Regions from separate parts of the Enterobacter sp. 4974935 genome, predicted to be linked through region 1. Evidence: predicted binding sites of a transcription regulator. Region 1 holds the regulator's gene; each other region holds the start of a gene.

Region 1 (7,723 bases):
TTCGTGGTTTACCCAACCGGTCATGACCACCTTTGATACGGACAAAGTGCCGACGTGGTCTATCAAGTCTGACCGGGCAAAACTGACAAATGACCGTATGCTTTACCTGTATGGTCACGTTGAAGTCAACGCCCTGACCGCTGACGCGCAACTGCGAAAAATTACGACGGATAACGCCCAGATCAACCTGGTCACCCAGGATGTCACGTCGCAGGATTTAGTCACCCTGTATGGCACAACATTTAATTCCAGCGGTTTAAGAATGCGCGGGAACTTACGCAGCAAAAACGCCGAGCTGATTGAAAAGGTTAGAACCTCCTATGAAATTCAAAACAAACAAACTCAGCCTTAAAGTTGTTATCGCCAGCGCGCTGCTGGCGGCCAGTCTTCCCGCGCTTGCTGTGACTGGCGACACCGAACAGCCGATTCATATTGAATCCGATACCCAGTCTCTGGATATGCAGGGTAACGTCGTCACCTTTACCGGCAACGTGGTCATGACCCAGGGCACCATCAAAATCAACGCCGACAAAGTGGTCGTTACCCGACCGGGCGGCGAGCAGGGCAAAGAGATTATCGATGGTTATGGCAACCCGGCTACCTTCTACCAGATGCAGGACAACGGCAAGCCGGTGAAAGGCCATGCCTCGCATATGCACTATGAACTGGCGAAGGATCTGGTCATCCTGACCGGTAATGCTTACCTGGAACAGCTGGACAGCAATATCAAAGGCGACAAGATCACTTATCTGGTGAAAGAGCAGAAAATGCAGGCCTCCAGTGAAAAAGGCAAACGCGTCACGACCGTTCTTGTGCCTTCGCAATTGCAGGACAAGAACAACGGCCAGGCTCCGGCACAGAAAAAGAGTAACTAATTCGTTATGGCAACTTTAACTGCAAAAAACCTCGCGAAAGCGTATAAGGGCCGCCGCGTCGTCGAAGATGTCAGTCTGACCGTCAACTCCGGCGAAATCGTGGGTTTGCTTGGCCCTAACGGGGCGGGTAAAACCACGACCTTCTACATGGTGGTGGGCATTGTCCCGCGTGACGCCGGCAACATCATCATCGATGATGAAGATATCAGCCTGCTGCCACTGCATGCCCGCGCGCGTCGTGGCATCGGCTATCTGCCGCAGGAAGCCTCCATCTTCCGCCGCTTAAGCGTTTTCGACAACCTGATGGCCGTGCTTCAGATCCGTGACGATCTGACCAGCGAGCAGCGCACTGACCGTGCGAACGAGCTGATGGAAGAGTTTCATATCGAACATCTGCGTGACAGCCTCGGTCAGGCGCTGTCCGGTGGTGAACGCCGCCGCGTTGAGATTGCGCGCGCGCTGGCAGCAAACCCGAAATTTATCCTGCTGGATGAACCGTTTGCGGGCGTTGACCCCATCTCCGTTATCGATATCAAACGTATTATTGAGCACCTGCGCGACAGCGGGCTTGGCGTACTGATCACGGACCACAACGTTCGTGAAACGCTGGCCGTGTGTGAGCGCGCCTACATAGTGAGCCAGGGCCATCTGATTGCCCACGGCACGCCACAGCAAATCCTCGAAGATGAGCATGTTAAGCGCGTGTACCTTGGGGAAGACTTCAGACTCTGATAGGGTAGAGGTTAAGTCACGCCGAACCGGAGAAAAACGCTCTGAACATGAAGCAAGGTTTGCAATTACGGCTCAGCCAGCAACTGGCCATGACGCCGCAGCTACAACAGGCAATCCGTCTGTTGCAGCTGTCCACGTTAGAACTCCAGCAGGAGCTCCAGCAGGCGCTGGACAGCAATCCGCTGCTGGAGCAAACCGATCTTCATGACGAGGTAGACGCTCAGCAGACGCAGGACACAGAAACGCTCGACTCCGTAGATGCGCTCGAACAGAAAGAGATGCCGGAGGAACTGCCGCTGGATGCCAGCTGGGATGAAATCTACACCGCGGGTACCCCTTCCGGGACGCGTGCAGATTACCAGGACGATGAACTCCCGGTCTACCAGGGCGAAACTACCCAGTCGCTTCAGGACTACCTGATGTGGCAGGTGGAGCTGACGCCTTTCTCCGATACCGATCGCGCCATTGCCACCTCGATTGTCGATGCCGTTGACGACACGGGCTATTTGACCGTGACGCTGGACGAGATTCTGGAAAGCATCGGCGATGACGAGATTGAACTGGAAGAGATCGAAGCCGTCCTGAAACGCGTTCAGCGTTTCGACCCGATTGGCGTCGCCGCGAAAGATCTGCGCGACTGCCTTCTGATCCAGCTTTCGCAGTTTGCCAAAGAGACACCGTGGATTGATGAAGCCCGGCTCATCATCAGCGAGCATCTGGATTTGCTGGCAAATCACGACTTCCGCACCCTGATGCGCGTCACGCGCCTCAAAGAAGAGGTGCTGAAGGAAGCGGTGAATCTGATCCAGTCACTCGATCCGCGTCCGGGGCAATCTATCCAGACCAGCGAACCGGAATACGTTATTCCTGATGTGCTGGTGAGAAAACACAATGGCCGCTGGGTCGTTGAACTGAACGCCGACAGCATTCCTCGCCTGCAAATCAACCAGCAATACGCCTCCATGTGCACCAGCGCCCGTAACGACGCTGATAATCAATACATTCGCAGCAACCTTCAGGAAGCACGCTGGTTGATTAAGAGTCTGGAAAGCCGTAATGACACGCTGCTGCGCGTCAGCCGCTGTATTGTCGAACAGCAGCAGGCATTCTTTGAGCAGGGCGAAGAATTTATGAAACCGATGGTGCTGGCGGACATCGCCCAGGCCGTCGAGATGCATGAATCAACCATTTCCCGCGTGACCACGCAGAAGTATCTGCACAGCCCACGCGGTATTTTTGAGCTTAAGTATTTCTTCTCCAGCCACGTGAACACCGAAGGCGGCGGCGAAGCCTCGTCAACAGCTATTCGCGCCCTGGTGAAGAAGTTGATCGCCGCGGAGAACCCCGCGAAGCCACTCAGTGACAGTAAGTTAACCACCATGCTGTCCGATCAGGGTATTATGGTGGCACGCCGTACTGTCGCGAAGTATCGAGAGTCTTTATCCATTCCGCCGTCTAACCAGCGTAAACAACTGGTTTGACACAACCGATAAGGAAGACACTATGCAGCTCAATATCACCGGACATAACGTCGAAATTACTGAGGCTTTACGCGATTTTGTAAACGCTAAGTTCGCGAAACTCGAGCAGTATTTCGAGAGGATCAACCAGGTCTATGTTGTGTTGAAAGTGGAGAAAGTGACGCATATCTCGGATGCGACCCTGCACGTCAACGGAGGGGAACTTCATGCCAGTGCGGAAGGGCAAGACATGTACGCGGCTATCGACGGCTTGATTGATAAGCTTGCGAGACAGCTCAATAAACATAAAGATAAACTGAAACAACACTAATTGTCCGGGCAGTTAACGGGTGCAGGACGGCCTGTTGTGAAACACAACAGGCCATTTGTACAGTTAGCGCTTAGGTGAAATTATGATAAACAACGATTCCGCTCTTCAACTGAGCAATGTCCTTAACCAGGATTGTACCCGCAGTGGCGTTCACTGCCAGAGCAAAAAACGTGCGCTGGAAATCATCAGTGAGCTGGCCGCAAAACAGCTGGGTCTGCCGCCGCAGATCGTGTTTGAAGCCATTCTGACCCGTGAAAAAATGGGCAGTACCGGCATCGGCAATGGCATTGCGATCCCGCATGGCAAGCTGGAAGAAGATACGCTGCGTGCCGTGGGGGTGTTTGTGCAACTGGAAACGCCTATCGCTTTTGACGCCATCGATAACCAGCCTGTGGATCTGCTCTTCGCGCTGCTGGTTCCTGCCGATCAGACCAAAACCCACCTGCACACGCTGTCGCTGGTTGCCAAACGTCTGGCGGATAAAACCATTTGTCGTCGACTGCGCTCAGCTCAAAGTGATGAAGAACTTTATCAAATTATCACTGAAGCAGAAGGCAATCAGGATGAGGCATAATCGGGAAAGGGCCTTCAGAACGGCTTCCCTGAGGAGAAACGGAACATGGTGCTGATGATCGTCAGCGGTCGTTCGGGGTCCGGGAAGTCCGTGGCCCTGCGCGCGCTGGAAGACATGGGATTTTACTGCGTAGATAACCTGCCGGTAGTGCTGTTACCCGATCTGGCGCGGACGCTGGCGGACAGGCAAATCTCTGCCGCCGTCAGTATTGACGTGCGTAACATGCCGGAATCGCCGGAAATCTTCGAGCAGGCAATGAACAGCCTGCCGGAGTGCTTCTCGCCTCAGCTCTTGTTCCTGGATGCTGACCGCAACACGCTGATCCGCCGTTACAGCGATACACGTCGTTTGCATCCGCTCTCGAGTAAAAATCTTTCGCTGGAAAGCGCCATTGATAAAGAGAGCGATCTGCTTGAGCCGCTGCGTTCCCGGGCCGACCTGATTGTCGACACCTCAGAAATGTCCGTCCACGAGCTGGCGGAAATGCTGCGTACTCGCTTACTCGGCAAGCGCGAGCGCGAACTGACGATGGTGTTTGAATCCTTCGGCTTTAAGCACGGTATCCCTATCGATGCGGATTACGTTTTTGATGTGCGTTTCCTGCCGAACCCACACTGGGATCCGAAACTGCGTCCGATGACCGGTCTGGATAAGCCGGTGGCGGCGTTCCTCGACCGACACACAGAAGTACACAATTTTATCTACCAGACGCGAAGCTACCTTGAGCTATGGTTACCTATGCTGGAGACAAACAATCGTAGCTATCTGACGGTGGCGATTGGCTGTACCGGCGGTAAACATCGTTCGGTCTACATTGCCGAACAGCTGGCCGATTACTTCCGCTCACGCGGGAAGAACGTCCAGTCCCGTCATCGCACGCTGGAAAAACGCAAAACATGACCGTAAAACAGACCGTCGAAATCACCAATAAGCTGGGCATGCATGCGCGCCCGGCGATGAAGCTGTTTGAACTGATGCAGGGTTTTGATGCTGAGGTGCTGCTGCGCAACGATGAGGGAACCGAGGCAGAAGCCAACAGCGTGATTGCGCTGCTGATGCTGGATTCTGCCAAAGGCCGCCAGATTGAAGTTGAAGCCACCGGCCCGCAGGAAAAAGAAGCGCTGGCGGCAGTGATTGCCCTGTTTAACGCCGGGTTTGACGAAGATTAACGTTCGCCACGTCGGCGGGTAGCGCTGCGCTTACCCGCTTTACATAAGATTATTTCGCTCCATAAACCCTTCCCCACCCAGCTGACGCATCTGGCGCATAATCCACGCCTGGCGGCTTCGCACGTAGCCTGACGGCGCGCTGGCCTTAAAACGCAGCGGGTTCGGCAGCACGGCGGCAAGCAGTGCCGCTTCGGACATAGTCAGCCTGCTGGCGGGCTTGCCAAAATAGCGCTGCGATGCCGATTCGACGCCAAACACGCCGTCACCAAACTCCGCGATATTCAGGTAGACGGTCAAAATGCGTTTTTTGCTCCACACCGTCTCGACGCCCAGCGTCAGCCCGGCCTCCAGCCCTTTTCTCACCCAGCTGCGACCGTCCCATAAGAACAGATTTTTTACCGTCTGCTGAGAAAGCGTCGACGCACCGCGGACGCGGTTTTCATGACGTTCATTATGATCCAGCGCCTTCTCGATAGCCGCCACGTCAAAACCCCAGTGCTCCGGGAATTTCTGATCTTCTGCCGCAATGACCGCCAGCCCCATCCACGGGGAGATTTCATCCATGCCGACCCAGTCTGAGTGGGCAACATAGCCAAAATCACCCGAGAGCCAGGCGCTAATCTGCCGCTCTGCCATCACGGCCGAGAACGGGACGGGCAGGATGCTGAACAGCGCAATGCCTCCGCCCCAAAAAACGGCCAGGACCAGCACAATACGCAGCAGGATCCGTTTTAACCACCCGCCAGGGGATAATTTACGACTCATTCGGTAAGAACCAGCACTCTGTCCACCAGCTTTTCAATGCCTGCAGCAGCCTCGGCAATGTTCTGCGCCAGCATATACGCCGGTGTGGTGACGATTTTATTGTCCTCATCCACCACAATGTCGTCTACCGGACATGGCACGTGTTCGCCGCCCATATCTTCGACAATTTCAGCAGTATCAATGTCGGTTCCGATCGTGAGCCGCAGCGGGAAATCAAAAATCTTCGGCAGCATGGCTGGCGCAATGCAGATAAAGCCCTGCGGCTTACCTGCCGCATGCATCGCCAGCGATAGCGCTTTCAAATCGGGATCGACATGGCACGCCGCGCCTTGCGTTGCAAACGTGCTCAGGTTTTTCGCCGCGCCAAAGCCGCCCGGCACGATGAGCGCATCTAGCTCAGCCGCATCGGCCTGTACCAGCGGATGAATATCCCCGCGCACAATACGTGCCGCTTCAATCAGCACGTTACGGCTTTCCGCCATTGGCTCGCCGGTAAGATGATTAACCACGTCTGCCTGCGTTTTATCCGGAGCGAAGCAGATAACGTCGGCCCCCTGACGCGATAATGCCAGCAGCGTTAATACGGTTTCATGTATCTCTGAACCATCGTAAACGCCACATCCGCTCAGCACGACACCCACTTTCTTCATTCTGACGATCCTTCTATGCAACTCGCTGAAGCACATTAAAAATTCTGATTAAAACGCTATGCTTCACACATTTCACTGATTCATGTAACAAACTGTTTAAGATTTGCTATCTTATCTGCGTGCAGCCTTAATTTTCAGGCGGCGTCCATGCGAAAACAACCCATAAAAATCAGGCGCAGCCACGATTTCCCTGGTGTTGGCGCAGTATTCGCGCACCCCGGTATAGCCGGGGTCATTTTTTTCGGGATTCTACCCAGGCTTTCAGCACTGCCACATCGTTTTGCCACTCTTGTTTCATCTCTTCAACCCAATCACCTACGTTATCTTCCCAGGCAGGTAAATCAGGCGACTGAATCTGTTGGCCCAGCTGCTGGAGATGGCGTAACCCGACTGAACCAGCTGCGCCTTTGATTTTATGTCCCTCTTCGACGATGCCCTTCTGGTCACGCGCCGTCAGGTTGGATTCGAGCACGTTCAGATAGCCCGGCATCATTTTTTCGAACACGGCCAGGCCATCGGTGATCAGTTTGGGTCCCACCAGATCGATATACTGCTCCAGCATGGCGGTATCCAGTATCGTTTGGGTTTTGGCGCTATCAACAGACGTCATGGTGCTCTCCTCTTCATCACAGGTATCCCAGAACTTCTTGATCATCGCCGTCAGGGCAGGTACTGCCAGCGGCTTGCTGAGCACATCGTCCATACCGGCCTCGAGGTACTCTTTTTTATCTTTCAGCACGTTTGCGGTCAACGCAACCAGCGGCGGCAGCTCGTCAGGAGCATATTTGCGCGTCAGCTCGCGGGAGATATCCAGCCCGGTCATGTCCGGTAGCTGAATATCGAGCAGCACCAGGTCGTACTCGCCCGGCGTGAACATCTCCAGCGCGGCTTTGCCGGTCATCGCGACATCCACGCTGTTACCGAGTTTTTCCAGTACCGACCGGGCGACAATGACGTTCAGCTCAATATCTTCAACCAGCAGGACGTGCAGGGCTGGAAGCGGCATATCGTCGTTCTCAAACGTATCTTCCACTTCTTCAGCAACAGCAGGGGCGTGGACGGTAAGCGTAAAGGTGGAGCCTTTACCCGGCTGGCTGGCAACGGTGATATCCCCACCCATACTTTTCGCCAGACGTTTCGACACCGCCAGGCCAATGCCCGTGCCGG
Region 2 (7,723 bases), 2.8 Mb from region 1:
GACTTCATGATTATGGGCTCTATTAAAAAATACATCATTTCTAAACCTTCCATGTATAATGCATTATAAAATAAAGGACAGAAATTTTTCAGATTATCTGCACTCTCAGCAGCACGTTGTACAATTCCATAGATATTTAATCCCCCTACAATCCACCCGACTCTGCTTCCTATTTTTTTCATTAATGCATTTTGTACAGCTAAATTCATCTTGTTCCCGTAGCATATATACGACGCTACAGCGTAAGTTAAACCATTTTTTGAAATGTATTTAATAGAATAATTTGTTGTAAATGGTGTTAGTTTCTGAAAAATTGTTTTCTTTTCGGTCTCGTTTTTATTTTTTAGGATAGTTTCAATATATATTTTCAACATCCTGAATATAATATCTCTATGCTTGATAAGTTCATACAGAGCGCAAATAAACCTTATATCTTCAGACCCAAGTTTTTTACATACATCCTGATAGTTGTCTGTAAGACAGGATGTATAATAAAGTAACCGTGTTGTGGCGTCACCAAGACCGTTTACATAATCTACAACACCCTGTTTAACCCCCATTAATGCTTTATCTAAACGAACAGCTAGCTCTTTATCAGTTCCAATGCGCTTAATGATCTCTTCGCTGTAATACATAACTGCTCCTTTGCTATGATCATTCGATCATCGAGCATGTCATTATTAAACAAAGCGATGCTTATCTCATTTTTGAAAAAAAAATCGCAAAAAATGTCTCCTATTTATTATTGAGTTGAATTGGTCGTAAGTAATAATTGTTGTTATGAATGAAAGCTTGAGGGGTTAGCTAAAATCATAAAGGATTTTTTATTTGCTTACTTTATGAACATTGATTTCAGGAGATTCTTTGCAGGAGAGAGATATGTCGTGGGCATCAGGCGACAGAACTGCCTGGAATGCCCAATTGTTTTTTTGCTTGCCGGCCTAAATATAATAAGCCAGCCTCTCCGCCAGCAAATCCACAAACGCTTTCCGATCGATATCCACCATCACTGTGGTATTCGGCTTGTTTCCCGTCAGCGAGTAATAGTCCACCACCGTCATTCCCTGGGTATATTTCCCCTGTGTTTCCACACCAACCCAACGCTCGACCGTGGTAAACATTTCCGGCTTCAGTAGCCAGGCGATGGTGCATGGGTCATGCAGCGGGGCGCCGTGGAATCCCCACTTCTCGGCTTTGTGATACACCATAAAGAAATCGAGCAGCTCTGCCACGGTTGTTGCAACCGGGTTACCCACAGTACGAAATCGTTCGATGTCCTGCGCCATAATTTGTGCGCGGTGGGTAACGTCCAGCCCCGCCATCACAATCGGCAGGCCCGACTGGAAGACGATTTCTGCGGCTTCCGGGTCAACAAAGATGTTGAACTCCGCGGCTGGCGTCCAGTTCCCCAGCCCCATTGCCCCGCCCATGATGACGATACGGGCGATATTGCTGTGCAGTTCAGGATGGCTGTTCAGCAGCAGCGCTACGTTGGTCTGCGGGCCGGTCGCCACCAGCGTCACGGGCTCTGCGCTTTCACGCAGAACTTTCGCCATGAGCTCGACGGCAGTACAGTTTTGTGGTGCGAAACCCGACTCCGGCAGCGCCGGGCCATCCAGCCCACTTTCACCGTGAACGTTATCCGCAATGATCAGCTCGCGCATTAGCGGCTTAATGGCACCACCTGCGACCGGAATATCGGTGCGTTTTAGCAGCGTTAACATGCGCAACACGTTTCGCAGGGTTTTATCCGGCGTCTGGTTCCCTGCAGAGGAGGTGACAGCTTTTACGTCCAGTTCAGGGGAGGCAAGAGCAAGGACGAGTGCGATTGCGTCATCATGACCCGGATCGCAGTCGAGAATTATAGGCTGTGCCATGGCGTTCTCCATTCTTAGCATTATTTGTGACAAGGTTAACGCTGCGATGTGACGCCGAATAGAAAAAGAGATCTAAAGCGTGAAGCAGTGCGCAATCCACAGATTGCGCACTAAAAAGATTAATGCAGGATTTTGGCGAGGAAGTCTTTTGCACGTTCAGATTTAGGATTTGCGAAGAACTCTTCTTTCGGTGAGTCTTCAACAATTTTCCCTTCATCCATGAAGATCACACGGTTGGCCACTTTACGGGCGAAGCCCATTTCGTGCGTCACCACCATCATGGTCATCCCTTCGTGCGCCAGTTCCACCATAACGTCCAGCACTTCGTTGATCATCTCAGGATCGAGCGCGGACGTCGGCTCATCAAACAGCATCGCCACCGGATCCATGCACAGCGCACGCGCGATTGCCACACGCTGCTGTTGGCCGCCCGAAAGCTGGGCCGGGAACTTATTCGCATGCGCAGACAGCCCGACGCGTTCCAGCAACTTCAGCCCCTTTTCACGCGCCGCTTTTTTATCACGCTTGAGCACTTTCACCTGCGCCAGCGTCAGGTTCTCAATGATGGAGAGGTGAGGGAACAGCTCAAAATGCTGGAACACCATCCCTACGTGGGAGCGAAGCTGGGCAAGGTTGGTTTTGCGGTCATTCACTTTGGTGCCGTTAACGACAATCTCGCCCTGCTGGACAGGTTCCAGTCCATTAACGGTTTTGATAAGCGTCGACTTACCGGAGCCGGACGGGCCACATACCACCACCACATCGCCTTTTTTCACTTCTGTTGAGCAGTCGGTCAGCACCTGAAAGTGCCCATACCATTTAGAAACATTTTTCAGGGAAATCATTATACGGTCCTTTTCTTCAGCCAGCTGACCAACAGCGATGCGCTTAAACTAATCACAAAATAGACCCCGCCTGCGAAGAGGATCATCTCAACCTGCGTTCCGTCACGTTCGCCAATGGTGGAGGCGGTACGGAAGAAGTCTGCCAGGCTCAGCACGTAGACCAGGGAGGTATCCTGGAACAGGACGATGCCCTGCGTCAGCAGCAGCGGAACCATGGCGCGAAACGCCTGCGGCAGAATAATGAGCTTCATGGACTGCCAGTGCGTCATACCGAGCGCCAGCGCAGCGCTGGACTGCCCGCGCGAGATACTCTGAATACCTGCGCGGATGATCTCGGAGTAGTAGGCGGCTTCAAACATAGAGAATGCCACCATGGCAGAGATCAGGCGGATATCGGTTTTCGGCGACAGTCCCAGCACGTTCTGTAAAAAGCCGGGAACAATCAGGTAAAACCACAACAGCACCATGACCAGTGGAATGGAGCGGAACACGTTAACGTAAGCCGTAGCAAACCAGGCGAGCGGCTTAAAGCTCGACAGGCGCATCACTGCCAGCAGGGTGCCCCAGACAATACCGACGATAATGGCGATTACGGTGATCTTTAAGGTGATCGCCAGTCCATCCAGCAGATAAGGCATGGAGGGAACAATGGAACTCCAGTCAAATTCGTACATTATTTGCCCCCCAGATTGCCCGGCAGGCGTACTTTGCGTTCAACCAGGTTCATCACCAGCATGATTAAAGCGTTAATCAGAACATAGGCGAGCGTGATTGCCGTGAAGGATTCCCATGCGTGAGCGGAGTAATCCAGCAGTTTGCCCGCCTGCGCCGCCATATCTACCAGACCAATGGTTGAGGCGATGGCCGAGTTTTTTACCAGGTTCATCATCTCGGAGGTCATCGGCGGAACGATGACGCGGTAAGCGTTAGGCAGCAGTACGTAACGGTAGGCTTGTGGCAGGGTCAGGCCCATCGCCAGTGCCGCATTCTTTTGTCCGCGTGGCAGTGACTGTATGGCGGCACGCACCTGCTCGCAGACGCGCGCAGCGGTGAACAGTCCCAGACACAGCATGGAGGAGACAAAGAATTGTACGTTAGGATCCAGCTCGGCCTTGAACCACATGCCGAGATCTTCCGGCAGCAGTTCCGGGATCACCAGATACCAGGTAAAGAACTGCACGATCAGCGGAACGTTACGGAACAGTTCCACATAGAGCGTGCCAATCGAAGAGAGAAAACGATTAGGGACGGTACGCAGAATACCGAACAGCGAACCGACAAGAAACGCGATAATCCACGCCGTTATCGATAACGCAACGGTAACCTGAAAGCCGCTCCACAGCCAGCCGAGATAGGTGGTGTTGCCGAACGGGGCTTGTTGCAGAAAGATGCCCCAGTTCCAGTCAATTGACATAGTAAACTCCAGAAAAAAGAGGGTAGCAGCGCTACCCTCGAAGATTGGTGAGAAGCTCAATTTTTGCGCTGAGTGGGGAACGACCACTCAACGTATAGTCTGTCCATGCTTCCCGACAATCGAGAGGGCAGGAGATCCCGCCCCTGTCGTTCTAGTTAGTTAAGAGCTTTGTCGTTTGGTGATTTGAACAGCGCTTTCATGTCGTCAGACAGTTCAAAGTTCATGTTCAGGTTTTTTGGTGGAATTGGGTTCTTGAACCATTTGTCGAACCATTTTGCCGCTTCGCCAGAGGTTTGCGCCTGAGCGATGGTGTCATCGATCAGCTTTTTGAAGCCTTCATCGCCTTTACGCAGCATACAGCCGTAAGCTTCTTTCGACTGCGCAGTCCCGACGATTTCCCAGTTGTCTGGTTTCTTCGCCTTGGCGCGCTCGCCTGCCAGCAGAGCGTCATCCATCATAAACGCAACGGCACGACCGCTTTCCAGGGTACGGAAGGAGTCGCCGTGATCTTTCGCGCTGATGATGCGCATGTCCATTTTCTTCTCGTCGTTCAGCTTGTGCAGCAGCACTTCGGACGTGGTACCGGAGGTCACGACAACCGCTTTGCCTTTCAGGTCAGCAAAATCTTTGATATCGCCGCCTTTCTTCGTCAGCAGGCGGGTGCCTACAACGAAGATAGTGTCCGAGAAAGCGGCCTGTTTCTGACGCTCAAGGTTGTTGGTGGTTGAGCCACATTCAAAATCAAATGTGCCGTTTTGCAGCAGAGGAATACGGTTCTGTGAAGTGATGGGGATCAGCTTCACTTGCAGGTCAGGTTTGTTCAGCTTTTTCTTCACGGCTTCAACGATGGCGTTGGAGTAATCCTGTGAATAGCCCACGACTTTTTGCGTGTTGTCGTAGTAAGAGAACGGGACAGAAGATTCACGGTGGCCGACCACGATCACGCCGTTTTTGGCAATCTTGTCGAGAGTGCTTCCTGCTGCCGGAGCGTCTTCAGCGTGAACGATGCCCGCAGACATTCCCATAACCAGCATTGCTGTGGCCAGTTTACGTAATTGCATACCCAACTCCTTTCTTATCAGCGCCAGTGACGCTTTGATACCCATTGTGATGTTGTTATATCTCGCGCAATGCGAGTGCAGTGTTATGCAAGCTTGTTAACATTTAGTCTGGCTTAATGTAAAGATTTTGCTGCGTTATTGTTTATTTTTGCGAAGCGCGCCGCACCATTCAGAGGCAATAATCTCTCGTTGCACCGTTTCGGTGCTACCGGAGATCCATGCTGGTGCGACAAGGTTGCACGTTAAGCCAGACAGCGTTTGCGTAATTAAACAAAGCAACAGGCGTGCCAGAATTGAAGTTTAGGAGGAAATTGTCGGGTGGCGGCTACGCCGGAGAGTAGGCCGGGTAAGGCGTAGCCGCCACCCGGCAACAGAAGGCCAGGTTATCTACGACGCTGACGCAGGCTCATCACTACGGCGGCAAAACCGAACAGCGTGGTCAGGATCCACAGCGGCCAGTTCCCGGTGCGCGCATAAGGCGTCAGGCCCGTAGCTGGCGTCACTTTCGTGGTCAGCACCTCACGGGTGAACTGCGGGATCATGGCCTGGATTTCACCCTGCGGGCCAATCACGGCGGTGATGCCGTTATTGGTGCTGCGCAACAGCGGACGTGCCAGCTCCAGAGAACGCATTCGTGCCATCTGGAAGTGCTGCCACGGGCCGATCGATTTACCGAACCACGCATCGTTTGAGATGGTCAGCAGATAGTCGGTGTCCGGGCGGAAGTTATCGCGCACCTGCTCGCCGAGAATAATCTCGTAGCAAATAGCGGCCGTCAGGGCAAAACCGTGCGCATGCAGCTGCGGCTGAACGTAAGGGCCCCGGCTGAATGAGGACATCGGCAGGTCAAAGAACGGTGCCAGTGGGCGCAGAATAGACTCCAGCGGAACAAACTCGCCAAACGGTACAAGGTGATTTTTGTTGTAACGATTGGTGGAGGTATAGCTGTATTCGCTGTCCTTACCGAGCGTAATGATCGTGTTGTACGTGTCATAGCGGTTCTGCTGATTGAGACGCGCATCCACAATTCCGGTAATCAGCGTACTGCCGCGCGCGCGCAGCAGATCGTCCATCATCTTCAGGAAGGGCTGCTGATTGATCTCCAGATCCGGGATCGCAGACTCAGGCCAGATGATGAGCTGCGATTTACCCATCACCTTTTCGGTGGCGTTGGCGTAGATTTTCAGCGTGTTCAGCAGCTGATTCTCATCCCATTTCAATGACTGCGGGATATCGCCCTGTATCAACGATACCTGCGTGGCGCGCGCGGGCTCCAGCGTGAACCACTGGATATAACGCAGTGGGAAAGGCAGGGCAAACAGGATTAACGCGGCAACCAGCGGCTTCCAGTTACGTGTCACCAGAGCCAGCACCAGCAGGCCGCTGACCGCCATGAGCAGGAAGTTAATCGCCTCTACGCCCATGACGGGAGCCAGACCTTTCAGCGGGCCGTCCACCTGGCTATAGCCGAACTGCAACCACGGGAAGCCGGTCAGTACCCAGCCGCGCAGAAATTCGGTGATTTGCCAGACAACGGGAGCCGCTATCGCGACGCGCAGCCAGGTCGTTTTAGGCCACAGACGAGATAGAATACCGGCGAACAGGCCAGTGTAGAGCGAAAGATAGGCGGCGAGCAGCACAACCAGGAAGACGTTAACCGGCCCCGGCATTCCGCCAAATTGCGCGATACTGACGTAGACCCAGTTGATACCAGAGCCAAACAGCCCCAGCCCCCAGAAGTAGCCTATGGCTGCGGCCTGTACCGGACGACGATTCAGGGTAAGACCCTGTAGCCCCATCAGGGAGAGAATAGCGGCTGGCCAGATATCGTAAGGAGAAAAAGCCAGCGTACCGCTGGCTCCGAGTAACAGCGCCAGCAGCAAACGGACGCGCTGGCGTTCAAAGAATGGGGCAAATGCCATTTACATTAATCTTCCAGTTTTGGCACCGGTGAGTCGTCCGGCATTCTGACATGAACCTGAATAATACGTCGGCTGTCAGCCATTGCGACCTTGAACTGGTAACCATCGATGTCAACGGTTTCACCGCGGGCCGGAAGATGGCCGAAGGCCTGCATCACCAGACCACCAATGGTGTCCACTTCTTCATCGCTGAAGCTGGTGCCAAAGGTGTCATTGAAGTCTTCAATGGAGGCCAGCGCGCGCACGGTCCAGGTGTGGCGGCTCAGCTGACGGAAGTCGATATCCTCTTCTTCGTCATACTCATCTTCGATTTCGCCCACGATCAGCTCAAGGATGTCTTCGATTGTGACCAGACCGGAAACGCCACCAAATTCATCAATAACAATCGCCATGTGATAGCGCTGGGAGCGAAACTCCTTCAGCATCCGATCCACACGCTTACTTTCCGGCACAACCACGGCCGGGCGTAACACTTTTTCCATACTGAAGGCTTCGGCATCGCTGCGCATAAACGGCAGCAGATCTTTCGCCATCAAAATCCCTTCGATGTGATCTTTGTCTTCGCTGATGACCGGGAAACGTGAGTGAGCCGATTCGATAATCA
Region 3 (7,723 bases), 460 kb from region 1:
GCGCCGCGCTCGTGGCCGAACAGGTCGCTTTCCAGTAAGCCCGCAGGCATCGCCGCGCAGTTCATCTTCACCATCCGGCGGCTGTTGCGGTTGCTCAGGTTGTGGATCGCCCGGGCAATCAGCTCTTTCCCTGTGCCGGTTTCACCGAGGATCAGCACCGTGCTGTCGCTCTGCGCCACCATCTCCACCTGCTTGAGGATGTTGTACATGGCATCGCTGCGTCCGATGATTTCGCCAAACTCGCTGTCCACATTGTTGAGCTGCTCGGTCAGCGCCAGGTTTTCGTCCACCAGCCGTTCTTTCAGACGGTGGATCTCCTGATAGGCGAGGGCGTTATCCAGCGCAATGGAGATACGTTCGGCGATCTGGCGCAGCAGCTTCAGGTTGGCGGTGGTAAATACGGCTTCATCGCACTGCGCCAGTTTAAGCACGCCGAGCATGGTGTTGCCGGACATCAGCGGCAGCAGGCACAGGGTCTGGATCTTGTTGCCCCAGGTGTTAAACAGCATCCGCTCGTAGGGCGCTACCGGATCCTGCTCGCTGAGGTTTAACAGCAGGATCTCTTTGCTTTTAAATACCCGTTCAGACAGGGTTCCCGCTTCGTCCACTTCGCTTTGCTCGTGCGCCGGGTTAGCTTCGTCGAGGTAGTGGGTGGAGTAGATGTTCAGCTTGCCCTTACGGTTGCCGCGCAGCGCAATGCTGATAGCATCGATCCTGAAATAGTGATGGATCTCTTTGGCGACTTCGCTCACCAGTTCGTCCATATCGAGACGCGACAGCACGGCATTGGTGATGGCGACCAGTATGCGGAAATTATCGCGCTCGCGGCTCAACAGGTCGTAATCCACGTTATTGGTGACGCGGCTTTGGATCTGCTCTGCCACGACGGCCACAATCTGCGTGAAGGTATGCAACCGCTCGTACTCAGCCTCGGTCCAGGGCTGGTCGTTATTACGGATAAACTCGCAGCCGCCAAAAATTTGCCCTTCCACCGCCAGCGGCAGCATGCTGTAGTGGCCGAACGGGTGGTAAAGGTTGCTCTCTGCCAGCTTCGGCCAGGCCTGGCGAAACTGGTCAAAATTGCAGTGCAGCGCTTCCGGGCGGGAGAGAATACGTCGCACCGGACCGTGGGCCAGAAACGTTTCATCTTCATATTCGAAGATTTTGCCGTTATCACGCGTTGAGAAATAGCTCGCGCGGTGGGTTGCGCTATGCCAGAGCACAATGGCGGCGCTGTCCGCCAGCGCTGATTGCCTGACCAGCCGCGTCAGGGTATCGCTCAGCGCGCCGAGGTCGGGCTGTTGTAAAAGTGTGCGCGTGATGTCAAACAGGCCCTGCTGTCCAAGATCGCTCATCGGTGTATACGGCATTATTGCTTTCCAATAGAAACTGGCAAAAAAGAGACATTCAGCGCTGACCGCTTTTGGCGCGGTCTAGCAAATTCGGGGTAACGGTTCAGCGTGCGGCAGATCCAGCGTGCGCTTCACGCCGTAAAGCCCGGTCAGGCGCACCCCTTTGCGCTCAACCACGTCGCCGATGATGGCCGCGTCTTTCCCTAAGGGATGTGCGCGCAGTTGTTCAAGTACGGCTTCCGCCACCGTGCGTTCCACGCCGATCACCAGCTTGCCTTCGTTGGCAAAGTTAAGCGGGTCTAGCCCTAATAGCTCGCACAGCCCGCGTACAGCAGGCTTAACGGGCAGGCCGCGCTCGGTCAGTTCAATTCCGCAGCCGCTGCTTGCGGCAAATTCGTGTACCACGGCATTCACGCCGCCTCGCGTGGCGTCGCGCAGGGCTTTTACACCCGGCATGTCGCGCAGCGTCTGGATCAGCGGCGTGAGTACCGCGCAGTCACTGTGCAGCTCGCCATCCAGCCCTAAGCCTTCGCGCAGGTTCAGGATGGTTGCCCCGTGGCAGCCCAGCGTGCCGCTGACAATCAGCACGTCGCCTGCACAAAGCTGCTGCGCGCCCCAGTGAATGTCGGCGGGGATCGCCCCCATTCCGGCGGTGTTAATGAAGAGCTTATCCGCCGCGCCGCGCTGCACCACCTTGGTATCCCCGGTCACGATGGCGATCCCCGCCTCGCGGGCGGTGTGCGCCATGCTGTTGACCACCGCCGTGAGCGTCTCCATGGGTAACCCTTCTTCGAGGATAAACCCGCAGGAGAGGTAGCGGGGGATCGCGCCGCTGACGGCCACGTCGTTTGCCGTGCCGCAGACGGCGAGCTTGCCGATATCGCCGCCCGGGAAGAACAGCGGGTCAATCACGTAGCTGTCGGTAGAGAACGCCAGCCTGTCGCCGTGGGCGGTCAGGGCCGCGAGGTCAATACGCGCCTGATCTTCCTGCTCGGCGAGCCAGGGGTTGTTAAAGGCTTCCATGAACAGCCTGTTAATCAACTGCTGCATCGCCTGTCCACCGCTTCCGTGCGCCATTTCCACCGTGTTCATGCTTCACACTCCTGGTTGCGATAGTGATACCACGCGGCGCATGCCCCTTCGGAAGAGACCATCAGCGCGCCAAACGCGGTTTGCGGGTTACAGGCGTTGCCAAATAACGGGCAGTGATGAGGTTTGCATTTGCCGGTGAGTACGTCGCCACAGCGGGCGCGGGGATCGTCGCACACCTTCTGCGGCTGCGGGCGGAAATGCGCTTCGGCATCGAAGGCGCGATACGCGGGCGTCAGGTGTACGCCGGATTCGGCAATCAGCCCCAGTCCGCGCCACTCGCTGTCGCCTTCGACGCTAAACACGTCGGCTATCGCCTGCTGTGCCCGTCTGTTACCTGCATCGGGCACCACGCGGCGATACTGATTTTCCACCACACTCAGGGCCGCTATTTTCTGCTCAACCAGCATGGTCACGCCTTGCAGTAGATCAAGTGGCTCGAAACCAGCCACCACTAACGGACGATTGTACTGTTCAGCGATAAAACCGTAGGCTTCTGTGCCGATCACCATGCTGACGTGTCCTGGTGCCAGGAAGGCGTCGATGCCGTTGTCCGGCGCTTCAAGCAGGCTACGCAGCGTGGGAATAAGCGTGATGTGCTGGCAGAAAAAGTAAAAGTTAGTGACGTTGCGGGCTTTCGCCTGCTGGAGAGTGATAGCGGTGGCGGGCATGGTGGTTTCAAAACCCAGCCCGAAAAAGACCACCTTACGCTCAGGATTAGCCTCTGCCAGCGTCAGGGCATCCATCGGTGAGTAGACGATCCGCACGTCCGCGCCGCGCGCCTTCGCCTGGAGCAGCGAGCCATTTTTTCCCGGTACGCGCATGGCGTCGCCAAAGGTGCAAAAAATCACACCGGGGCGGCTGGCGATGTCGAGACAGCTGTCGATGCGCCCCATGGGCAGCACGCACACCGGGCAGCCGGGGCCGTGGATAAATTCGATGTTCTCCGGCAGCAGCTGGTCGAGGCCAAATTTAAAGATGGCGTGGGTGTGTCCGCCGCACACCTCCATGATCCGCAGCGGTTTTTCTTTCGTGTAGTCCAGCAGGGACGCGCGGGTTTTCAGGCGATCGATAAGCTGCAACACCTGCTCAGGCGCGCGATATTCATCAACGTAACGCATGTGTTATCGTTCCTCACCATACAGCAGGGCACCCACGTCCGGCTCAACGTCGAACATATTCTGTAGCGCGTCCAGCGTGTCACGGGCTTCTTCCTCATTAATCACGCTCATGGCAAACCCCACGTGGACCAGCACCCACTGGCCGAGACGCGTTGCGCCGGTCTCATCGTGGCTGCCCACCAGCGTCAGATCGACATCGCGCAGGATGCCGCAGATCTCCACTTTGGCCTGATTGCCGTCGATCGAATGAATTTGTCCGGGGACGCCTATGCACATCGTTCGCTCTCCAGCCAGTTCAGCCAGGCGTCCATCCCGTCGCCGCGCGTGGCGGAAACCAGCAGGATCTCAATGTCCGGGTTCACTTCCCGGGCGTAAGCCAGGCACTTATCCACGTCGAAATTCAGGTACGGCAGCAGGTCGACTTTGTTCAGCAGCATGAGGGAGGCGGCGGCAAACATATGTGGATACTTCAGCGGCTTGTCTTCCCCTTCGGTCACGGAGAGCACCGCCACTTTATGCCGCTCGCCAAGGTCGAAGCTTGCCGGGCAGACCAGGTTGCCGACGTTTTCAATAAACAGGATGCCGTTATCCGCCAGCGGCAGGCGCGGGGCGGCGTCGGCAATCATCTGCGCATCCAGGTGGCAGCCCTTGCCGGTGTTGACCTGAATCGCGGGCGTACCGGTTTCGCGGATGCGCGCCGCGTCGTTTACCGTTTGCTGATCGCCTTCGATAACGGCGCAGGAGACACGTTTATTCAGTCGTTTGAGGGTTTCGGTCAGCAGGGTGGTTTTACCGGAGCCGGGGCTGGAGACCAGGTTCAGTACCAGCTGTTGACGGGCGGCAAAGCGGGCGCGATTGCGAGCGGCGAGCTGGTTATTTTTGTCCAGCACATTGATCTCCACCTCCAGCATCTCGCGCTGGCTGATGCCCGGCGCGTGGGTGCCTGCTTCGCCGTGGCCGTAATGCAGGTCGCCCGCGTCTGAACGCTGCGGCGCAAAGGTGATGCCGGTCAGTGCCGCCGCAGGACGCGGGGCAGGAGAAAAGGGTGCGGAGCGAAACGCGGAGTGGGGACGGTGTTCATCCCCTTCTATATACAGGTTGCCTTCAGCGCAACCGCAGGTACTACACATACATTACTCCTTCTCGATTTCGAGGCGTTGGATCTGCATACCGTCATCCGCCACGATGCGCAGCCCGCTGCTCTGGCACTGCGGACAGCGCTGTACCTTCGATGACAGCAGCGTGACGTACTGCTGACACTGCTCGCACCAGCACTCCGCCTGCTGCTCCTCGATATACAGTGCGCAACCCTCCGCCAGCGTGCCGCGGCACACCAGCTCAAAACAGAAGGTGAGGGCGCTGGTCTCGACGCAGGAAAACGCCCCGACCTTCAGCCAGACGCCGGTCACGCGCTTCGCATGGTTCTGCACAGCCTGCTGTTCGATAAGTTCCAGTGCCCGCTGGCAGAGGGTGATTTCGTGCATGACGCCTCCTTAATGAATTGCCCCTTTAATGCAATAACAGTGCCAGCTTGTTTTGCGTTACGGCGTGACGATGTCAACGCTGTCGAAATGACACGTCGACACCGCGGCGGTGACAGTGCGCATCTCTTTAAAATCCATTTAAATCAATAAATTAAAAATTGGCACGAAATCTGCTTAACAGCCGCTAACTCCATTAACCGGATACCTTTTATGACTATTTGGGAAATTAGCGAAAAAGCGGATTACATCGCGCAACGTCATCAGCAGCTTCAGGATCAGTGGCACCTCTACTGCAACTCTCTGATTCAGGGGATCACCCTGTCAAAAGCCCGTCTGCACCATGCCATGAGCTGCGCGGCGCAGGGGGATATGCGCTTTGTGTTGTTTGGACACTTCACGATTTTTGTCACCCTGGCGGAGAGCTTCAACAGCCACACCATTGAGTATTACGTTGAGACAAAAGAGGGTGAAAAACAGTGTATTGCGAAAGCCCAACTGATGGCCGACGGCATGGTGGACGGTCACGTCAGCACCCGCGATCGCCAGCAGGTGCTGGAGCACTATCTGGAGAAAATCGCGCCGGTTTATAACGGCCTCTACGCTGCCGTTGAGCACGATCAGCCGATCAACCTGAAACAGCTGATCGACGGAAAATCCTCCGCGAACGTGGCCTGAAAAGCGAGTGTCGAGAAGTGTCGATAAGACAGTTTTTTTTCGTCAAAAATGACCATCACCAGAGGATGACCCGGTGAACCGTTTTGTAATTGCTGACTCGACGGTCTGTATTGGCTGTCGAACCTGTGAGGCGGCGTGCTCGGAAACGCACCGCCTGCACGGGCTACAGTCCATGCCGCGCCTGCGCGTCATGCGTAATGAGAAAGAGTCTGCCCCGCAGCTCTGTCACCACTGTGAAGACGCGCCATGCGCGGGCGTCTGTCCCGTCAATGCCATCACCCGCGTTGACGGCGCGGTACAGCTGAACGAAAGCCTGTGCGTGAGCTGCAAGCTGTGCGGCATCGCCTGTCCGTTTGGCGCCATTGAGTTTTCCGGCAGCCGTCCGCTGCATATTCCGGCGAATGCCAACACCCCGAAAGCGCCGCCTGCGCCACCGGCTCCGGCACGCGTGAGCACGCTGCTGGACTGGGTGCCGGGCATTCGCGCCGTCGCGGTGAAGTGCGACCTGTGCAGCTTCGATGAACAAGGTCCGGCCTGCGTGCGCACCTGTCCGACCAAAGCGTTAATTCTGGTTAATATTCGCGACATCGCCCGCACCAGCAAACGCAAGCGCGAGCTGACCATCAATACTGACGTCGGCGATCTTTCGCTGCTGCGGGCGCTTAACGAGGGGGCGAAATGAACGCGATAGTTATGATGACCAGCGGCGTGGCCTGGTTTGCCGCCGCCGCTGTCCTGGCGCTGCTCCTCTCCTTCCATAAAACGCTGAGCGGCTGGATCGCCGGTATCGGCGGGGCGGTCGGCAGCCTGATGACGCTGGCGGCGGGCGGCGTTGTCCTGATCGACGGCCAATCCGTCGACACCCTCATCCCGCTGATTCACCACGCCGTTGAGCTTACGCCGCTAAATGCCATCTGGCTGGTCACCTTTGGTCTGTGTGGGCTGTTTATCAGCCTGTTTAATATCGACTGGCACCGCCATCAGCATACCAACGCCAACGGCCTGCTGGTCAACCTGTTGATGGCCGCCGCGGTCTGCACTGTTGTCGCCAGCAACCTCGGCGCGCTGGTGGTGATGGCTGAAATCATGGCCCTGTGCGGCGTGTTCCTGACCGGATGCAGCGCCTCCGGCAAGCTGTGGTTTGCGCTCGGACGACTCGGCACGCTGCTGCTGGCGCTGGCCTGCTGGCTGGTGTGGCAGCGTTTCGGCACGCTGGACTTTGCCGTGCTTAACGGCCAGCCGCTGGGGAATGACGTCTGGCTGTTGGGCGTAGTCGGTTTTGGCCTGCTGGCCGGGATTATCCCGCTGCACGGCTGGGTGCCGCAGGCGCATGCCAATGCCTCGGCCCCGGCTGCCGCGCTGTTCTCCACCGTGGTGATGAAGGTCGGTCTGTTCGGCATCCTGACGATAACCCTGACGGGCGGCCAGCCGCCGCTGTGGTGGGGCGTGGCGCTGCTGATTGCGGGGATGATCACCGCATTTGTCGGCGGGCTGTACGCCCTGATGGAGCATAACATCCAGCGCCTGCTGGCGTACCACACTCTGGAGAATATCGGCATCATCCTGCTCGGCATGGGCGCGGGTGTCAGCGGGCTGGCGCTCAACCAGCCGGCGCTGATTGCCGCCGGGTTTATTGGCGGTCTGTATCACCTTATCAACCACAGCCTGTTTAAAAGCACCCTGTTCCTCGGCGCGGGCAGCGTCTGGTTTCGCACCGGGCACCGCGATATTGAAAAGCTCGGCGGGATTGGCAAAAAAATGCCCGTCATTTCGCTGGCGATGCTGGTCGGGCTGATGGCGATGGCCGCGCTGCCGCCGCTGAACGGCTTTGCCGGGGAGTGGGTGATCTATCAGTCCTTCTTCGCGCTCGGCCAGAGCGACGCGTTTATCGCGCGGCTGCTCGGCCCGCTGCTGGCGGTTGGGCTGGCGATTACCGGGGCACTGGCGGTGATGTGTATGGCAAAGGTTTACGGCGTCACCTTCCTGGGTGCGCCGCGCACCC

The links. Region 1 encodes sigma-54, which starts transcription at its own class of promoters, with help from an activator protein. Its sites were predicted from a motif close to GTTGGCACANNTTTCGCTNT; they were not measured.
Region 2: AC4OVS_RS16070 (amino acid ABC transporter substrate-binding protein) is a predicted target of sigma-54. The motif match lies at 5,470-5,489, and genes of this name have one in related genera.
Region 3: hycA (formate hydrogenlyase regulator HycA) is a predicted target of sigma-54. The motif match lies at 5,204-5,223, and genes of this name have one in related genera.

The regions. Positions count from the first base shown of each region.
Region 1 is NZ_JBZWGT010000003.1:313,557-321,279, reverse strand. Features, by position in the region: gene lptC (LPS export ABC transporter periplasmic protein LptC) at 1-352, shown strand, start outside; gene lptA (lipopolysaccharide ABC transporter substrate-binding protein LptA) at 321-875, shown strand; gene lptB (LPS export ABC transporter ATP-binding protein) at 882-1,607, shown strand; gene rpoN (RNA polymerase factor sigma-54) at 1,655-3,088, shown strand; gene hpf (ribosome hibernation promoting factor) at 3,111-3,398, shown strand; gene ptsN (PTS IIA-like nitrogen regulatory protein PtsN) at 3,481-3,972, shown strand; gene rapZ (RNase adapter RapZ) at 4,018-4,872, shown strand; gene npr (PTS phosphocarrier protein NPr) at 4,869-5,141, shown strand; gene mtgA (monofunctional biosynthetic peptidoglycan transglycosylase) at 5,181-5,906, opposite strand; gene elbB (isoprenoid biosynthesis glyoxalase ElbB) at 5,903-6,556, opposite strand; gene arcB (aerobic respiration two-component sensor histidine kinase ArcB) at 6,789-7,723, opposite strand, start outside.
Region 2 is NZ_JBZWGT010000003.1:3,079,082-3,086,804, reverse strand. Features, by position in the region: gene AC4OVS_RS16095 (hypothetical protein) at 1-635, opposite strand, end outside; gene rihA (pyrimidine-specific ribonucleoside hydrolase RihA) at 942-1,877, opposite strand; gene AC4OVS_RS16085 (amino acid ABC transporter ATP-binding protein) at 1,997-2,722, opposite strand; gene gltK (glutamate/aspartate ABC transporter permease GltK) at 2,722-3,396, opposite strand; gene gltJ (glutamate/aspartate ABC transporter permease GltJ) at 3,396-4,136, opposite strand; gene AC4OVS_RS16070 (amino acid ABC transporter substrate-binding protein) at 4,292-5,197, opposite strand; gene lnt (apolipoprotein N-acyltransferase) at 5,581-7,119, opposite strand; gene corC (CNNM family magnesium/cobalt transport protein CorC) at 7,125-7,723, opposite strand, start outside.
Region 3 is NZ_JBZWGT010000003.1:772,686-780,408, forward strand. Features, by position in the region: gene flhA (formate hydrogenlyase transcriptional activator FlhA) at 1-1,370, opposite strand, end outside; gene hypE (hydrogenase expression/formation protein HypE) at 1,434-2,444, opposite strand; gene hypD (hydrogenase formation protein HypD) at 2,441-3,562, opposite strand; gene AC4OVS_RS04915 (HypC/HybG/HupF family hydrogenase formation chaperone) at 3,566-3,838, opposite strand; gene hypB (hydrogenase nickel incorporation protein HypB) at 3,829-4,692, opposite strand; gene hypA (hydrogenase maturation nickel metallochaperone HypA) at 4,696-5,046, opposite strand; gene hycA (formate hydrogenlyase regulator HycA) at 5,257-5,721, shown strand; gene AC4OVS_RS04935 (4Fe-4S dicluster domain-containing protein) at 5,795-6,403, shown strand; gene hycC (formate hydrogenlyase subunit 3) at 6,400-7,723, shown strand, end outside.